2 regions of the Paenibacillus pedocola genome follow, and region 2 is predicted to be linked to the other one. Evidence: riboswitches for the same ligand, from Rfam matches in the RefSeq annotation. Region 2 holds a riboswitch; the other holds the start of a gene.

Region 1 (7,941 bases), 1.1 Mb from region 2:
GCAGTAAGGGCTTTTAACCGGAGTTTAGAATGTGAAGGGAGATTACAGACATGACGTACGCCGAAGAAAATGCCTCCGCACCGGCAATTACCGATGTGACTGCCCGGGTGGAGGACCGGTTCTGTACGCTTAGATGGCGCTGGCCGGACGGCGTACAGGCGGTCTATATCCATAAGGCATCAGCAGAAATGCCGGGTCACGGAGAGTTTCCGCCTTCCGGCATGAAGCTGTACACCCGCGAGGAGTATAAGGCTAACAACGGATACCGGGACCGGATGGATGACATCGGCCTGATTGTCTATACCATATATGCCCGGCATGAAGGCAACGGGGAGATTGTGCTGGTGCGCCAGCGGGACGGTGCTAATCAAACAACTGTCAGCGCTGGCAAGGCAAGGATTTATTACTCCATAGTCCAGAAAAAAGCGTTATTCGGCAAACAAAAAACAGTACATATGACGATTACCGCGGAAACGCCGGTGCCGAAGGATGTACTCTGCTACGTCAAAAAAAGAGGCGGCAATCCGGCCTCCAGGGAGGACGGGATCCTCTTCCATTTCGTGCAGGATTTTGCTGCCGGACGGAATACGCTCCCGCCGATTGAGATCGGCAAAGAGGACTTTGTACGGATCTTTTTCACTGACGGCCGCAAGTACGGACTGTATTATGAGCTGGCGCCGGAGTAGGCCGGGGCAGAAGGCTCCTGGTGAGCGCATTTAAGCGACCCGGTTGAGCTATCAAAACTTAAGTTTATGCTTCCGTAGCGAGTTTTGTCCGGAGCATTTCAATGGAGGTTACGCTCACAAAACTTTAAGGAGGATGAGAGATGTCTTTTTTCAGCCGCTTTATGAAGAAAAACCAGCCGCAGCCGCGGCCGCTTTTTTATGATATTGTGTGCCCTTACTGCTTCACGAAGTTTCAGCCGGAGGATGTGGTCTTCCGGGCGATGCACAGCCGTGAAGACGATGAGAATTATGCGCTGGGCGAAGATGATGCGCTGAACAAATACCGTGAGCGCTTCGGCCTCGATACGGTGGATGATATGGAAGCGATTCTGAATCCGGCGGATATCCCGGAAGAATATCACCATTACACCGACCATGTGCTGACCGGTATTACCGACCGTTACGGGGTGCTGACGCGCAGACGGCTCTGCCCGGCCTGCCATAATGAACTGCCTGTAACCGCGGGCAAGGTGCCGAGCAATATCATTTCGATTATCGGTGCTTCCCAGGTCGGGAAGTCGGTCTACATGACCTCGCTGATCCATACGCTGCAGCATACGACGGCCGGGCATTTTGACGCGGCCTGCATGCCGCTGAATGCCGAGATCAGCCGCAAGTTCCGCACGCTGTACGAAGAACCGCTGTTCGAACGCGGCGATCTGCTGGCCTCGACCCAGAAGGAAAAGATGCAGGAGCCGTTTATTTTCCAGTTTGTGTTCAAGGATGAGAGCAAGCCGCCGCTGACGCTCGTGTTCTTCGATGTGGCCGGTGAAGGTATGGTCGATCAGGACTATCTGGGGCTGCACGGCCAGCATATCAAGAACTCCGCAGGAATCCTGTTCATGGTCGATCCGCTGCAGATCCGCTCCATCCGCGAGAAGATCCGCATTAATTACGGGGACCGACCCGGTGAATGGGTCTCGCAGTATGACGAGCCGCGCGATGTGGTGCTGACGATGTTCGGCGATTTCATCGCCTATCAGGAGAAGAGCAAAACGGATATTCCGACGGCGGTTGTCCTGGCCAAAAGCGACATGCTGCATTCGCTTAAGGATGAGGATGGCGACTACATTAAATCCAACAGCAATGTGTTCAACAACTACGTGCACCGCAAGACGCTGAATCTGGATGAATTCCACAACATTGACGGAGAGATCCGCCGTTTTATCGAGAAGGTGGACCGTCCGTTTAAGGATACGATGGATGTGTATTTTGCGAATACCGGTTATTTCGCCGTTTCTGCCCTGGGCAGCAATCCGGTGAACCAGAGAATTGAGGGTGTGGTCAGCCCGATTCGTGTGGACGAGCCGTTTATCTGGCTGCTGCACAAGCTGAACTATATTGAGGGGAGCGACGGGCCGTGAACAGATTTTCAGGGTCCAGGATTACCCAGCAGATGTATACCCGTGAACGGCGCGGGGTTTACCGGGCAACCGAGGGCTTCGATACAATAGCCAAGTCAGAGAGTCTCGACAATAATTTTGTCAAAAAAATGCTGCATCCCTTCTGCCTCTATGATGCTCCGGCGGAGCTCACGGCACGCGGCGAAAAGAATGAGGACATGTATCCGGCTGCGCTGCATCTGTTCCATACGGAAGCGAACGAGACGGTCATCGGGCAAAGCCGCTATCTTGCGGCTGATTTTACCGGGCAGCGCAGCGCTTTTTTTGCCCATAACTTTATCGTTCCCCCGATTCGCTCGGAGGAGATTGTGGAGCATTATGGAGATTGGCTGCATGCGGACTTTGCCGGAAGCTATGAAGGAGAACCCGGGGGAACGCTGCCGGAACTGGAGGACATTCCTGTAACTCCTCGTGAAGGGCGGACGGAGCCGCTGGCGGTACTGCGGTCGCTTGGGTTTGGTGAAGAGCCATTCAAGGCGCTGCTGCAGGCGGTCATGCTCTCGGTGGCAGGGAAGAAAAAAATATACATCGCCCTGGACGTGCCGGTCACTGAGCTCTCGCGGCGTGCTGCCGAACTGACGGAAGTCATCTTCAGTGTGCTCCCGTATGATTTCCGCCGCAGGCTGGGCGTGATTACGTATGCAAGTGAGCCGCAGAACCGGAAGTTTATTCACCTGACTTTTGTGGAGAAGGGCTCGCTGCGCCCGGGGGACCGGAATATCGAGAAGGATTACGTGTTTGATCTGGTCTCCGGCCGGATTATGAATGCTGATTTCGGCGGGACGCCGCAGCCTTTTGCCGAACTGGCCTGGAAGACGCTGAGCCAAAAGGGGAGCCTTGAGGACTTTGCCCGTTTTGCCGATGCGCTGCTGCTGGGCGAAGGGGTGGAACGCAAGCTTCAGCTTGCTCTATACAATGAGCTGGCGGTATTTTATGAGATTGAGCAGGGCAATGAGCCGCTGTATACCGGGAACAAACACGCGGTGCTGGCAGGATTGCTGTCCTATCTGAAGCCGGAGGGCGCCCTTGCGTCGCGGGTTCGGCTGAACGATATGTTCCTGGAGCGGTTCGACCGCGAATATGATGTGATCCGTCAAAGAGGCATTCCCCAGCCGGAGATTATGGAGCAGTTTAAGGAGTATTTTGCGCTGCAGGGCCATCATTACCGGGGGAAGATCGTCGATTACTTCATTAACGGCATGTACAATTGTACGACTGCAGGCCGGGAGGATGTGCTGGCAGCGGCGTATAGCATTATCGAGAGCAATGATGAGCTGAGTGAGGCTTTCTTCCAGAAAGTGCTGGGACAGGCTGTGTTCCGCAAAGCATTATTGGAGCCCTACATGGAATCGAGGCTGGCTGCAGCGGTGAAACCGGCGGATGTGCTGCGCTTTGCCGCCCACTGGGGCCGGTTTCTGCCGGAGATGCTTCAGCAGGCTTTTGTCCGTGACGGTGCCAAGGAATATCTGCTGGAGAAGCTGCAGCATGACGATAATCCGGTTGGGGCTGTAGCGGCAATTCATGAATTTGTCGAGAAGGCGGAAAAAGAACGGCGCAGAGGCAGCGGCCTCTACCCCGAGGCACTGTCGCTACTCCAGGAGCTGGCGGCTGCCGCCGACCGTTCCCTGCTGAACCGGGTGTCGCTCGAGGAGCTGACACAGGAACAGCTGCTGGATATTTCGTTCCTGCGCTACCGGGATACGGGAGAGTGGCAGCCGCCGCTGGATGCCATCAATAAGCGCAAGGCCAATGCGCTCCGGGCCGCCTACCGCTGGTTCGGTGAGGAGAATCCGGATGAGGACATCTTTGCCGGGCTGGCCCCAAGAGAGCTGGATGACGTGCAGCTGCTCGGGCGCCGCTGGCTGAAGGAGGCTCGCAGTGTAGAGCCGTTTGACCGGCTGCCGCTGGCCTTCTATCACAGCAGTGAACGCGAGGGCGGACCGCTGGATTATGATGCGCTGCTGGAGCTGGTCGCACGCAAGGCGGGCGGGGATAAAGAGGCGGTGTACCGCTTTTTCGCCTGGTCACAGGGCAGCCGGTTGTTCACCGTTTCGAATAAGAAGCTGTGGCCGGGGTACCGCAGAGCGATTCTGAAATATTTCCAGAACAGTGACCGCGAAGCGTTCAAGAACCGGGAATTCCGCAAAACCTATGCCGCCTCCGCAGGACCGGCGCTGCAAAATGTCTATAATGATGCCCGCGCCAAGCTGGCTTCGCCGCTGGCGCGGTGGATCAGCCGCAGCCGATTTCAACTCCTGATCACCGGCTTCGTGCTGGGGATCACGGTGATTGCGGTAATCATCGCCATCAGCCTGCTGCGGCCGGACCCTGCAGACAATGCGCTGCCGGAGAGTAGTGCCGGAGCAGGCGGCAGCCAGCCGCCTGTCACTGTAACACTCAGCGGCAGCGGGGCAGCGGCGGGCAGCCGGCTGGTGTTCACCTTCGCCGATGCGGCGGAGTGCTCCGCCTTCAAACCGGCGGAGATTGGGGTTATGTCCGGCGGGGACGTAACGGACACGTACAAGGTCACGGCGACGGCAGGCACTTGCCTCGTGCCTTCGCCTTCGCCGGAGCCGGACGCCGCCGCTGCTGACGGCGGCGCGTCAGCGGCGGCGAGCGATGCAGCCGCCGGAACGGATGGCGGCGCAGCGGGTAACGCCAGCGCCGGAACGGATGGCGGCGCGGCGGGTAACGCCAGCGCCGGAACGGATGGCGGCGCGGCGGATTACGCCAGCGCCGGAACGGATGGCGGCGCGGCGGGTAACGTTAGCGCCGGAACGGATGGCGGCGCAGCGGATAACGCCAGCGCCGGAACAGACAGCGGGGACCAGGGCGTCTCGTCCCCGCCGTCAACGGGTCAGGCCGGCGCAGCGGCTTACCAGGTCACGGTTGACCTGGAACCGGGGGCTGAGCTGGCCCCGGGCAGCATGATTGTCGCCGGTGACTACAAGCTGATTGTCCAGTCTGCCCCGGACACCGCACCTGTTCCGTCACCGACCGTTCAGCCGTCCGATGCCGCTGAGGCAACGCCTGATGCTGATGCTAATGCTGAGACTGGCGTTAATGCCGACGGTAGAGCTAATACTGCTAACGACACTAACACTTCGGAAAATGCTAATGCTACTAACGGTACTAATTGAACTAACGTAAGTTACGGAGCCAACGTATTTACGGAACCGGCATTACTAACGTTACGGAGTCAGCAGACACTGCGGCGCACCGAGTAACAAGAGTAAGTAAAGTTACGCAGAACTACATCCTGAACAGCACATGTTGCCGCAAATAATAGGGCAGGTGCGTTCAGGATTTTTTTCTGCCAATTAGTTGGATTTCCTCCCGCTAACACCTGCTGAAAAGGGGGACATCCACAACTAGTTGGAAATAATCCCGCTAATTATCTTCTTTTCTGCCGTCTATGCTCGAAACAGCCTAATATAGTGGAGGAATTCCGCTTAGTTCCCCTAATAAGTCTGTTTTCGCAGGATTAGCGGTAGTTTTTCCAACTAATAGGATTCCTTTTGTGATTCTCATAGAATCTGAAACGTAGGCACACTGTACATAGAGCAAAACCAGATACAGTCTGCAGTCATCGCACTCACGGCAAGCCGGAGGAGTATTGAAGCACCTTTTCTATAGACATACAGGGGAATACTAGATATGATTATGAATATTAAAATTTCATAGGGTTTTGAAAAAGGTGCGGATCTATCTCCATTGATAGAACCGCTTAAAAGGGAAGGCCGGTGGAAGTCCGGCGCGGTCCCGCCACTGTGATGCGGAGCAACTCCTGCTTGAAGCCACTGTCCAGCTGATAATACGGACGGGAAGGCCGGGAGAAGCGATGAAGCATAAGCCAGGAGACCTGCCTTTTTCGCGAACGTTTCTATTCTTCGTGGGGTAAGAATGCGGAACATATGCAGATGGACGGTGGCTTTTAGGAGCATTATTAGCCTCGGCCCTGAATTTGTATGCTTCCCGGACCGCCCTGTTAAGGGCGGTTTTTTTGTGAGGAAACGATCACCTGAGAGCGATACGCAGTATTGCTGCTTTGGAAGCATGGGCTCGCTGAGACGGCGAATCCGTTTCTTTTTGTTAAAGGCCATACCAAATTTTTGATGAAAAGAGGTTAACGATGAAGACGAAGTTCCCCGCCAAGTTCGTAAGACTAGGCCTGGCTTTATTGCTGGTCATCTCGATTATAGGAGCTGCTATTGTTCCTTCCGGGCAAGCGGCAGCCGCGGCCGGATCCTCCCCGGCTGTTCTGGGTACGGATACGGTTACAGATTCGGTGTATGCATCGGAGGACTCTGCTGCCAATCTACTTAGCCTAGCCGCAGTTCCGGCGGCAGCGGGCCAAATTAGCGCGACAGAAGCCACTTACAAGACTGCCGAATATATTCTTGGCAGCGGTGTGACGTCTGAATGGCAAGCCATCGGACTTGCCCAGGCTGGCTACAGGGTGCCGGACAGCTATGTCCAGTCCCTGACTCAGCAAGTGCAGACTGCCGGCGGCAGGTTTGCAAGCGTCACTGAGTATGCACGTATTGTGCTGGCGGTGAAGGCTGTAGGTGCTGATCCGGCGGATTTTGCCGGTAACGGTTCAACGGCAGGCTACAATCTGCTCGAACGTATCTATAACAATGAGAAGATCAGCGGCCAGACGCTGAACTATCCTGTGTATGCGCTGCTGGCACTGGATTCCGGGAATTATACCATTCCGGGTGATGCCAAGTGGACCAAGGCGGCGCTCTTGACCGAAATTCTATCCAAGCAAAATGCAGACGGCGGCTTTGCCCTGAATTCAGGTGCAAGCGAGCCGGATATAACGGCGATGGCCTTAACAGCCCTGTCCGCATACAAAAGCGACCCGGCGGTAGCGACAGCCGGACAAAAAGCGGTAGCCTGGCTCTCGTCAGCACAGGACAGTAAAGGCGGCTATAGCGATAACAGCGAAAGCGCCGCCCAGGTCATCATCGGGCTGACCTCTTTTGGGATTGACCCTGCGGGCGCCCAGTTTACCAAAAACGGAGCGGATCTGGTCGGAAGACTGCTGAGCTTCCAAACCTCATCCGGCGGATTCATTCATAACAGTGGCGGCAGCATTAACCCGTTTGCAACCGAGCAGGGACTGCAGGCGCTGGTCGCTTATAAACTGTTCAGCGGCGGCAGTAACGGCAAGCTGTACGATTTTACAAAACCTGCGGCGCAGAACCCGCTGGTGTATGTACCGCTGGTCATTGAAGGGCCACAGGGTACATTGGGCCAGGGAAATGCTTATGCAGCGAACGCGCTCGAAGCGCTGGAGAAAGTGGCGGCCCAGAACGGGCTGGCGCTTAAGAATCCTTCCGGCAGCTATGTTACGGGGATCGGCAATGTATTCGCCGGAACCTACGGCGGCTGGGACGGCTGGATGTATGCGGTGGTCCGCGGCGGACAGTGGATGAATCCCGATGTAGGGATGAAGGACTTCAAGCTGAAGGACTCGGACCGGGTAGTCGTTTATTACGCGGGCAGCGATACACAGCTTGTGGAATCCGTTACCTTATCCAAGGCGCAGCCTGGGGAAGAGGAGCCTTTTACCGTCACGGTTAATCAGATTAAATGGGTCTGGGATAACACAACCTTTACGTCCAGCCCGGTAATCTCAAAGGCAGCCGGGGTAGAGGTCGCGATCGGGAATCAGAAGGCTGTTACGGATAAAGACGGCAAGGCCGAATTCACCGCAGGGGTAGCGGCAGGCGATTATACGCTGACTGTTACCGGTTATGTGGCCGGGACTGCGCCAAAAGTTGCAAAATACACGCAGGCTATAA
Region 2 (7,941 bases):
CAAAGAAAATAGTGACATATATATTGACAATGATAGAGTTGGATTACGAATGGAAAGATATTAAAGTTTTATATCTTGTTGGCGTGGTGCTGGTTACCAGAACACTTTTATTTGAATTGTCATGTGTTAAAGAAGAAATGAAAATAAAATTCTAGGATTTAGTATTTTTTAAAGTTTACTTCACAATTGGATATGATCTAGAGATGGATAAACGTTAAAAAATTCCTATGAATAATAAGGGGAACTCATCAAATTTTTATTACTTCATATGCTTATGAAACGTATGTTTGGGTGGAGACCAGTGATAACCGGATAGATGCGCCGCTGGAGCTGATTCCGCAGTTTGATCTGGTCAAGGAAGTAGTGGCCGAGCTGGGTGTACCGAATATCGGGCTTGTGGGCTATGAGGCGGATGACTGCATCGGCACACTGGCTGCCTGCTACGGCGGGGAGTCTGAGGTTTACATCCTCACCGGTGATCACGATATGCTGCAGCTGGTCAATGACAACGTCAAGGTCGTCATTATGAAAAAAGGCCGTTCCAACTATAAGGTGTACGATCCGGCGGAGCTGCTGGAGGAAAAAGGACTTACGCCCAGACAGGTCATTGACCTGAAGGGCTTCATGGGCGATACGAGCGACAATTATCCTGGCGTAAAAGGCATCGGCGAGAAGACAGCGCTGAAGCTGCTGACCGAATACGGCACCGTCGAAGGTGTAATTGAGAATCTGCATCTGCTGCCGAAGGGGGTACGCTCTAAGATTGAGGCAGATCTGGACATGCTGCATTTGTCGAGGGAGCTGGCTGAAATCCGCTGTGATGTGCCGGTTGTCTGCACCCTGGCTGAATGTATGTGGGAGCTGCAGCGTGAGACGGCGGCGCGCAAATTTCAGGAGCTGGAGTTCGGCAGCCTTATGCATCTGATCGGTGAGATGGGCGATGTGCGTGATGAGCGGGGCATCGTGCAGATTGAACTAGGGGATTTGGGTTAACGCTAAGGATGCCGGCCATAAAGCTTGCCGGAATCAGGCATGTCAGTCCCATAATATTGTTCTGACAAAAAAAGCGCTTTTGGACCGTTTAGGGTCCAAAAGCGCTTTTTTATTGTGGAGGACAGATACAAGCTATCGGTTAGCACACCAATAACAGCATACCAGACTCAAATTATGATCCCCTCGCAGTGATCGACCTCATGCTGAATGATCTGCGCGGTCATGCCGGTGAAAACCTGTTTCTGATGCTTGAAGTTACGGTCTAAGAACTCTATCTCAATGCTCTGGTAACGGATAGTCTGCCGTACGCCTTCCAGTGAGAGGCAACCTTCCTCTGCTTCATAGGGCCCGGTACGCTTGGTGATGACCGGATTGATCATGGGTATGTTCATTGGCCCGACGCTGAACACAATGATGCGCTTATTAACACCGATCATGTTGGCCGCCATACCGACACACCGGTCTGCATTTGCCCGGAGCGTATCCAGAAGGTCATCTACCACCTGCACATCCTCCCTGGTTGCCGGAGCGGACCGCTGGCTTAACATTATCTTATCTTTACAAATAGGTCTGATCATCATACTCTCCATATCTGCTTTATTTTGTTGTTAGCTGTCCCTGCCATAATATCATCTGATATTAGTCAGGACAATGAAATTAATCTTTCCGATATACTTGGGAGATGCGAACTTCACCGTTTCCCGGGCCCATGCATAACGTTCAGAGTGCTTAATATAAAGATTGACGGATACGAAGAATCCTGATTATAATATTAATATAACTGTTAAGTGATTAATATATTTATTAACTTTTAGAGGAGCGATTACTACATGGCTAACCGTATGGTACTGAACACGGACATCCGCAAAGGAACCATTAACCGCAACATCTACGGACATTTCGCTGAACATCTGGGACGCTGTATCTATGAAGGCATCTGGGTGGGCGAAGATTCGCCGATTGCCAATACAAAGGGTATCCGCAACGATGTTGTGGAAGCGCTTAAGGAAATCAAGATTCCGGTGCTGCGCTGGCCGGGCGGCTGCTTTGCGGATGAATACCACTGGAAGGACGGCATCGGTCCGCGCGAAGGCCGCAAACGGATGATCAATACACACTGGGGCGGCACAGTGGAGAATAACCATTTTGGCACCCATGAATTTATGGAATTATGCGCCATGCTGGAATGTGAACCTTACATTAACGGCAATGTAGGCAGTGGAACCGTTCAGGAAATGTCCGAATGGGTGGAATATTTGACGTTTAACGGAGTTTCACCGATGGCTGAGCTGCGCCAGGAGAACGGACGCGAGGAGCCTTGGAGTGTGACTTATTTTGGCGTGGGGAATGAGAACTGGGGCTGCGGCGGAAACATGCGTCCAGAATATTACGCCGATCTGTACCGCCGTTACCAGACGTATGTCCGCAATTATGGCGACAATAAGATTCACCGTATCGCCTGCGGTGCGAATGCAGATGACTATAACTGGACAGAAGTGCTCATGCGTGAAGCCACCCGGTTCATGGATTCGATCACACTGCATTATTACACGCTGCCAACAGGGGAATGGCATAACAAAGGCGCGGCTACCGGTTTTGAGACCAAGGAATGGTTCTCTACGCTGGAGAAGGCATTGCACATGGATGAGCTGGTTACCCGTCACAGTGTCATTATGGATAAATATGATCCGGAGAAGCGCGTTGGCCTGATCGTCGATGAATGGGGAACCTGGTATGATGTTGAGCCGGGAACCAATCCGGGCTTCCTCTATCAGCAGAACTCCATCCGCGATGCGCTGGTTGCGGGCTTGACTCTGAACATTTTCCACAAGCACAGTGACCGGGTGCGGATGGCTAACATTGCCCAGACGATCAACGTGCTGCAGGCTGTAATTCTTACCGAAGGGGAGAAAATGATTCTGACGCCTACCTACCATGTTTTCAACATGTTTAAGGTGCATCAGGATGCAGAGCTGCTGGATTTGGCGCTGGAGAGCGGAACCTACAGCTTCGAAGGACGCGAAATTCCGGAGGTGTCGGCATCGGCTTCTATTACCGCAGAAGGCGTGATTCATATCAGCTTGTGCAACCTGAACCATGCAGCAGCAGCTAAGCTTCCGCTGGAGCTGCGCGGACTTGCCGGGCAGGCGGCAGAAGTGACCGGAACGACGCTTGCCGGAACGGCGATCGATGCCCATAATACCTTCAGTGAGCCGGAAGCAGTAGCTCCACAGCCGTTTACCGCCTTCCAGCTGGAAGACGGCGTCCTCAGCCTGGAGCTGCCTCCGATGTCGGTTACCGTACTGGAAATTAAGACGAAGGCTTAAGGCGGAGATCTAAGATGAGTACAACAACTGCCTGCAAAGGCTGCCGGGATGATTACAAAGTGACAGAGGCACAGATTGCCCGGATTTTGGCTTCCTCCATGTTCACGCCCGACAATACTGCGCCGGAAGAAGTATACGCGGCCCGCTTCGCTCTGTGCTCTGCGTGTCCCAAGCTTCAAGACGGCGTGACCTGTACCGCCTGCGGCTGTATTATTCCGGTTGTCGCCCGGCTTAAAGCTCGCGGCTGCCCGTTGCCGGGAGGCGGGCTGTGGCAGCCTGTCGTTGATTAAACCGCTTGGATGAAGCCACGCGATGAATAAGCTTAACCTGTGCATAAGGATTTTCCGCTGCACGAGGGCATAATAGAACAGCGGCAGTCATGGACGATTGAAAATGTCCTTGGCTGCCGCTGTTTCTTTGTGCATTATTCGGCTGCTTCAGCCGGCTCTGCGGGGCTGGCGCTGTCGGTATAGAATAGCTCAACGACGAGATCGTCGTTGTAATTGCCGAATCCCTTACCGAACAGGGTGAGGCCGCCGATATGTTCAGCGTCTTCATCTACCGAGAGACGGAAGGTCCACTGCTTGTCCCTGATACCGACATGCTCAAGCGTAATGTCAGATAGCTTAAGGCCGTCCATGAATGTTCCTTTTGGTGTAACGCGCAGCTGCTTGAGCAGGCCGTATTGGTTGGTATAAGCAGGCCACCATAAGGGTGTGTATTTGCCCAGGCGGTCCCCGTAGTCACCCGGACTTGTCCAATAACCCAGCTTATGGCCATTCAGGGTGAAGGCGATGTCTGACGGCCAATTGTTATTGGTTGAAGGCGCTTCGGAGGCAATCTCCATCGTAATGACGAGCTCCTCCGGCTGCTGGCTGGTTAACAGGAAGTTCGGGATTTTGTATTCGACATATCCTTTTCCAAACCAGAGAATACCGGCATTAACCCTTTCCATATCCCAGAAATAACGCGGGTCGTCGAAGTTGCCGATCACCTGCTCCGTAGTGGCCAGCCCGCAGGTGGGTTCGATCTGAAAATCGGAGTAGTGGCCGACAGGGATCTCCTTGCGGTAAGCCTTGCGTTCGGCCTTGGCCTGTGCAGGGAAGATGATTTCTACATTCTCGGCAGCAAGTGAACAGATCTTCTGTAAACCGCTTCGTCCGGGAGCCATGTGGGTGCGGATTAGCCCGGCAGCCTCCAGTTTGCGCACATGCATCGTCATAATCGCGCTGCTGAGATTGACTGCTCCAGCCAGCTCCTTGACGTTCATGGGTTGAACAGCAAGCAACCGGAGCATATGAAGGCGTACGCTACTGGATAATGCTTCGTACACCGGTAAAGAGTCTTCGGTGAGATCTAGTTTCATGGAGAACCTCCGGTTCATGTTATATAGTTAATAATTATATTATTTAAATGTCTTCGGTACAAGTTAAAAGGCAAGAATGGCGCTTCACTTTTATCACAGACAAGGTCTGGCGGGGGCCTCTATAATGGATTGAATAAATTAGCGAAGAAACAAGGTGCCCTTGTCAGGCAAGGGGTAACAGGGAATCGGGTGAAACTCCCGAGCGGTCCCGCCACTGTAAGAAAGAGCTGAACTTCTGGATGTCACTCGGCCAGGCTGCCGGGGAAGACGAAGATTTGGCGTTTGTATTTCGAGCCAGGAGACCTACCTTGTTGGCGCACACCACGACTCTACGCGGATAAGAGCGGTGTACGAACGGGTTAATGAAATAGAGGCCGGGCAGCTTCCGCGGACGGGATTCCTGAGATTTGCTGCGGGTTCAGCCGGGACAAGCTGCAGCATTGCATTCCTGTGAAGGTTCAGGGCTGTAGCAGACCGACATCCTCTCTTGCATAACTGATGACGTACATAGGACTCCCACCCCTAAGGGCCGGGAGTTTTTGTTATTGACCAGAAAAATTGCGTTGGCGCATGTTCTGTCTGATCTACATATGAACGGGGGAAAAAGAATGGAGAAACAAGGAAAGCTGCTGATTATCGGCTTTGGCCCCGGTGCCCTGCAACAGATTACAGGCCGAGCACTCGCTGCAATTGAGGAGAGCGAAGCGGTCATCGGCTACAACACTTATGTCGAGCTTATTAAGCCGCTGCTGAAGCATCAGGAAATTGTCGGCACAGGGATGACCGAAGAAGTCAGCCGGGCTCAGGAAGCGGTGCGCCGGGCGGAGGCGGGCCAGACGATAGCCGTCATCTCCAGCGGCGATGCCGGCGTGTACGGAATGGCCGGACTGGTCTATGAGGTGCTGATGGAACGCGGCTGGAACCGTACAGAGGGTGTGGAGGTTGAGGTAATCCCCGGAATATCGGCGATTCAGTCCTGCTCGTCCCTCCTCGGAGCGCCGATTATGCATGATTCGTGCACGATTAGCCTAAGCGACCATCTGACGCCATGGGAGAGCATTGCCGCGCGGGTTGATGCAGCGGGTGCTGCGGATTTTGTGATTGCCTTTTATAATCCGCGCAGCGGCAAACGGACGCGCCAGATCGAGGAAGCGCGCAGTATTCTGCTCCGCTACCGTGATCCGGCCACGCCGGTTGGCATTGTCAAGAATGCCTACCGGGACCGCCAGCAGGTCATTGTAACGACGCTGCAGGCGATGCTGGAGCATGAAATCGGCATGCTCTCTACAGTCGTGGTAGGCAACTCTGCTACCACTGTGTATGACGGCCTGATGGTGACGCCGCGCGGTTATGAGCGCAAGTACAATCTTGGCGCGGAGACTCAGGCGCTGAAGCCGCATGAGCGGCTGCGGACCGCGGCTGAGCCCTGGTCGCTGGCGGCAGCAGCGCAGAGCACTTCCGGCAGCGGTGCGACCTGCAGCATAGCGGATAGCAGTGCCCCTTCTGTCCTGCAGAATATGCCCCGGGCGCATGCTTCTGCCGTATTATCGGCAGTTGCATTTGAATCTGACGGACTTGAGGTTTCGCCGGGGCTTGGCAGCCGGAGATACAGCAGTGCCCAGCTGCGTCTGCTGGCAGAGCTTGCGGGCGATGACGGTCAGCTCGCGTCTTTAAAGGACGGAGATTTTCTCTTGCGCAGCAGTCACTGCGGGCCGGAGGAGATTGCGGATAAACTGGCTGCTGCCGGGCTGAGCGTTAGCCGGCCGGGTGATTTTGTAAAAGTGAAAACCTGCGGGTTCTGTGAGCTCAAAAAAAATGAAGGTCTAGGAGCAGCTGTCCGCCTGCATGAGCGGCTTCATGGGCTGGCTGTCCCCCGCGGGCTCCAGATCAGTGTTGCCGGCTGCGGCATGGCCTGCAGCTCGGCGGTGCTGGAGGATATCGGCGTCGTGTACTCCAGAGGCAGCTATGAGCTTTACCTCGGAGGGAAGAAGACGGGCCGGGGGGCACATGCAGGCAGCCTGGTTCGTGAAGGCATGGACGAGGATGAAGCCGTTGCCGCGGTAACCGCTGTTGTTGAGCAATACCGGAATAAGGGGAAGGCAAACGAGCGGTTTTTTGCCTTTTTTGAGTCGATAGGCACTGTGGAGAGCGGAGTATGGGTAACTGGGCAAGCGAATAACACAAGCTGGAGCGGAGAGAAGAACAGGATGACCCGAAAAACAATACTGCTTGTAGGCCATGGCAGCCGGATTGAAGAGGGCAATGAGGAATTGCGGAATTTTACAGCCCAGCTTGCTGCCCGTAAGCCTGAGCTGAACATTGAGACCTGCTTCATCGAATTGGCTTCTCCTTCGATTGCCGGAGGGATTGAACGAAGTGTAGCCGGTGGTGCCGGGGTGGTGTATGTTGTGCCGATTATTTTATTTGCGGCAGGACATTCCAAGCTGGATATCCCCCTGGCGATTGACCAGGCCAAAAAGAAGTATCCCGCAGTGGAGTTTATCTACGGTCGTCCGGTTGGTGTGCAGGAGAGAGCGGTGGACATATTGCTGGACCGGATCACGGAGGCTGTGCCTCTAGGAATGCGGGATAAACCTGAGAGAGAGCCGGTAGCTGCCGAGGATACCATCGTGCTGGTCATGGGCCGCGGGGGCAGCGATCCCGATGCGAACAGTGACTTCTACAAGCTGGCAAGGCTGCTGTGGGAACACACTGCTTATAAAAGCGTTGAGAGCTGCTTTATCGCCATTGCCCGGCCATCGCTGAACGAGGGCCTGGAACGCTGTCTGGCACTGGGTGCGCGTAAAATTGTAGTGCTGCCGTATCTGCTCTTCACCGGAGTGCTGATGAAGCAGTTTACAGAGAGGGTCGCAGAGTTTGCCGCAGCGCATCCGGAGGTCGAGGTGGAGATCGGCAGCTATATCGGCAATCATCCGCTGCTGGCGGATATGCTCGCAGAGCGTATTGAGGAGACGCTGGAAGGCAAGTCCTTCGCCAACTGCGATAACTGCAGATACAGGGATGCAGCAGGTTTGCATCACCACCACCATCATCACCATCATGGTGAAGAAGGACACGGGCATGACCATGGACATGGACACAACCACGAGCCTCATCATGGTGATGAACATGAACCGCATCATGGTCACAATCATCATCACGGGCATTCCCATGCACATGATCATGGACATGATGATTCTGTTCCAGCGGCTGCTGCGGGCAGCCCGAAGGAGCTGTAGCACGATGATTCTGATG

What was found. Region 2 has a riboswitch for cobalamin ahead of cobJ (precorrin-3B C(17)-methyltransferase). Riboswitches for the same ligand answer to the same signal wherever they lie in the genome.
Region 1: it holds a riboswitch for cobalamin, as region 2 does, so the genes downstream of both, QU597_RS04410 (S-layer homology domain-containing protein) here and cobJ (precorrin-3B C(17)-methyltransferase) in region 2, are expected to answer to the same signal.

The regions. Positions count from the first base shown of each region.
Region 1 is NZ_CP134223.1:1,016,341-1,024,281, forward strand. Features, by position in the region: gene QU597_RS04390 (vWA domain-containing protein) at 1-17, shown strand, start outside; gene QU597_RS04395 (beta-mannanase) at 51-686, shown strand; gene QU597_RS04400 (hypothetical protein) at 827-2,089, shown strand; gene QU597_RS04405 (GAP1-N2 domain-containing protein) at 2,086-5,268, shown strand; cobalamin riboswitch at 5,807-6,012, shown strand; gene QU597_RS04410 (S-layer homology domain-containing protein) at 6,261-7,941, shown strand, end outside.
Region 2 is NZ_CP134223.1:2,101,285-2,109,225, forward strand. Features, by position in the region: gene QU597_RS08945 (hypothetical protein) at 1-64, shown strand, start outside; partial or broken gene QU597_RS08950 (5'-3' exonuclease) at 307-993, shown strand; gene QU597_RS08955 (peptide deformylase) at 1,161-1,583, opposite strand; gene QU597_RS08960 (alpha-N-arabinofuranosidase) at 1,824-3,320, shown strand; gene QU597_RS08965 (DUF6171 family protein) at 3,335-3,610, shown strand; gene QU597_RS08970 (ArsR/SmtB family transcription factor) at 3,745-4,686, opposite strand; cobalamin riboswitch at 4,822-5,011, shown strand; gene cobJ (precorrin-3B C(17)-methyltransferase) at 5,295-7,925, shown strand; gene cobK (precorrin-6A reductase) at 7,930-7,941, shown strand, end outside.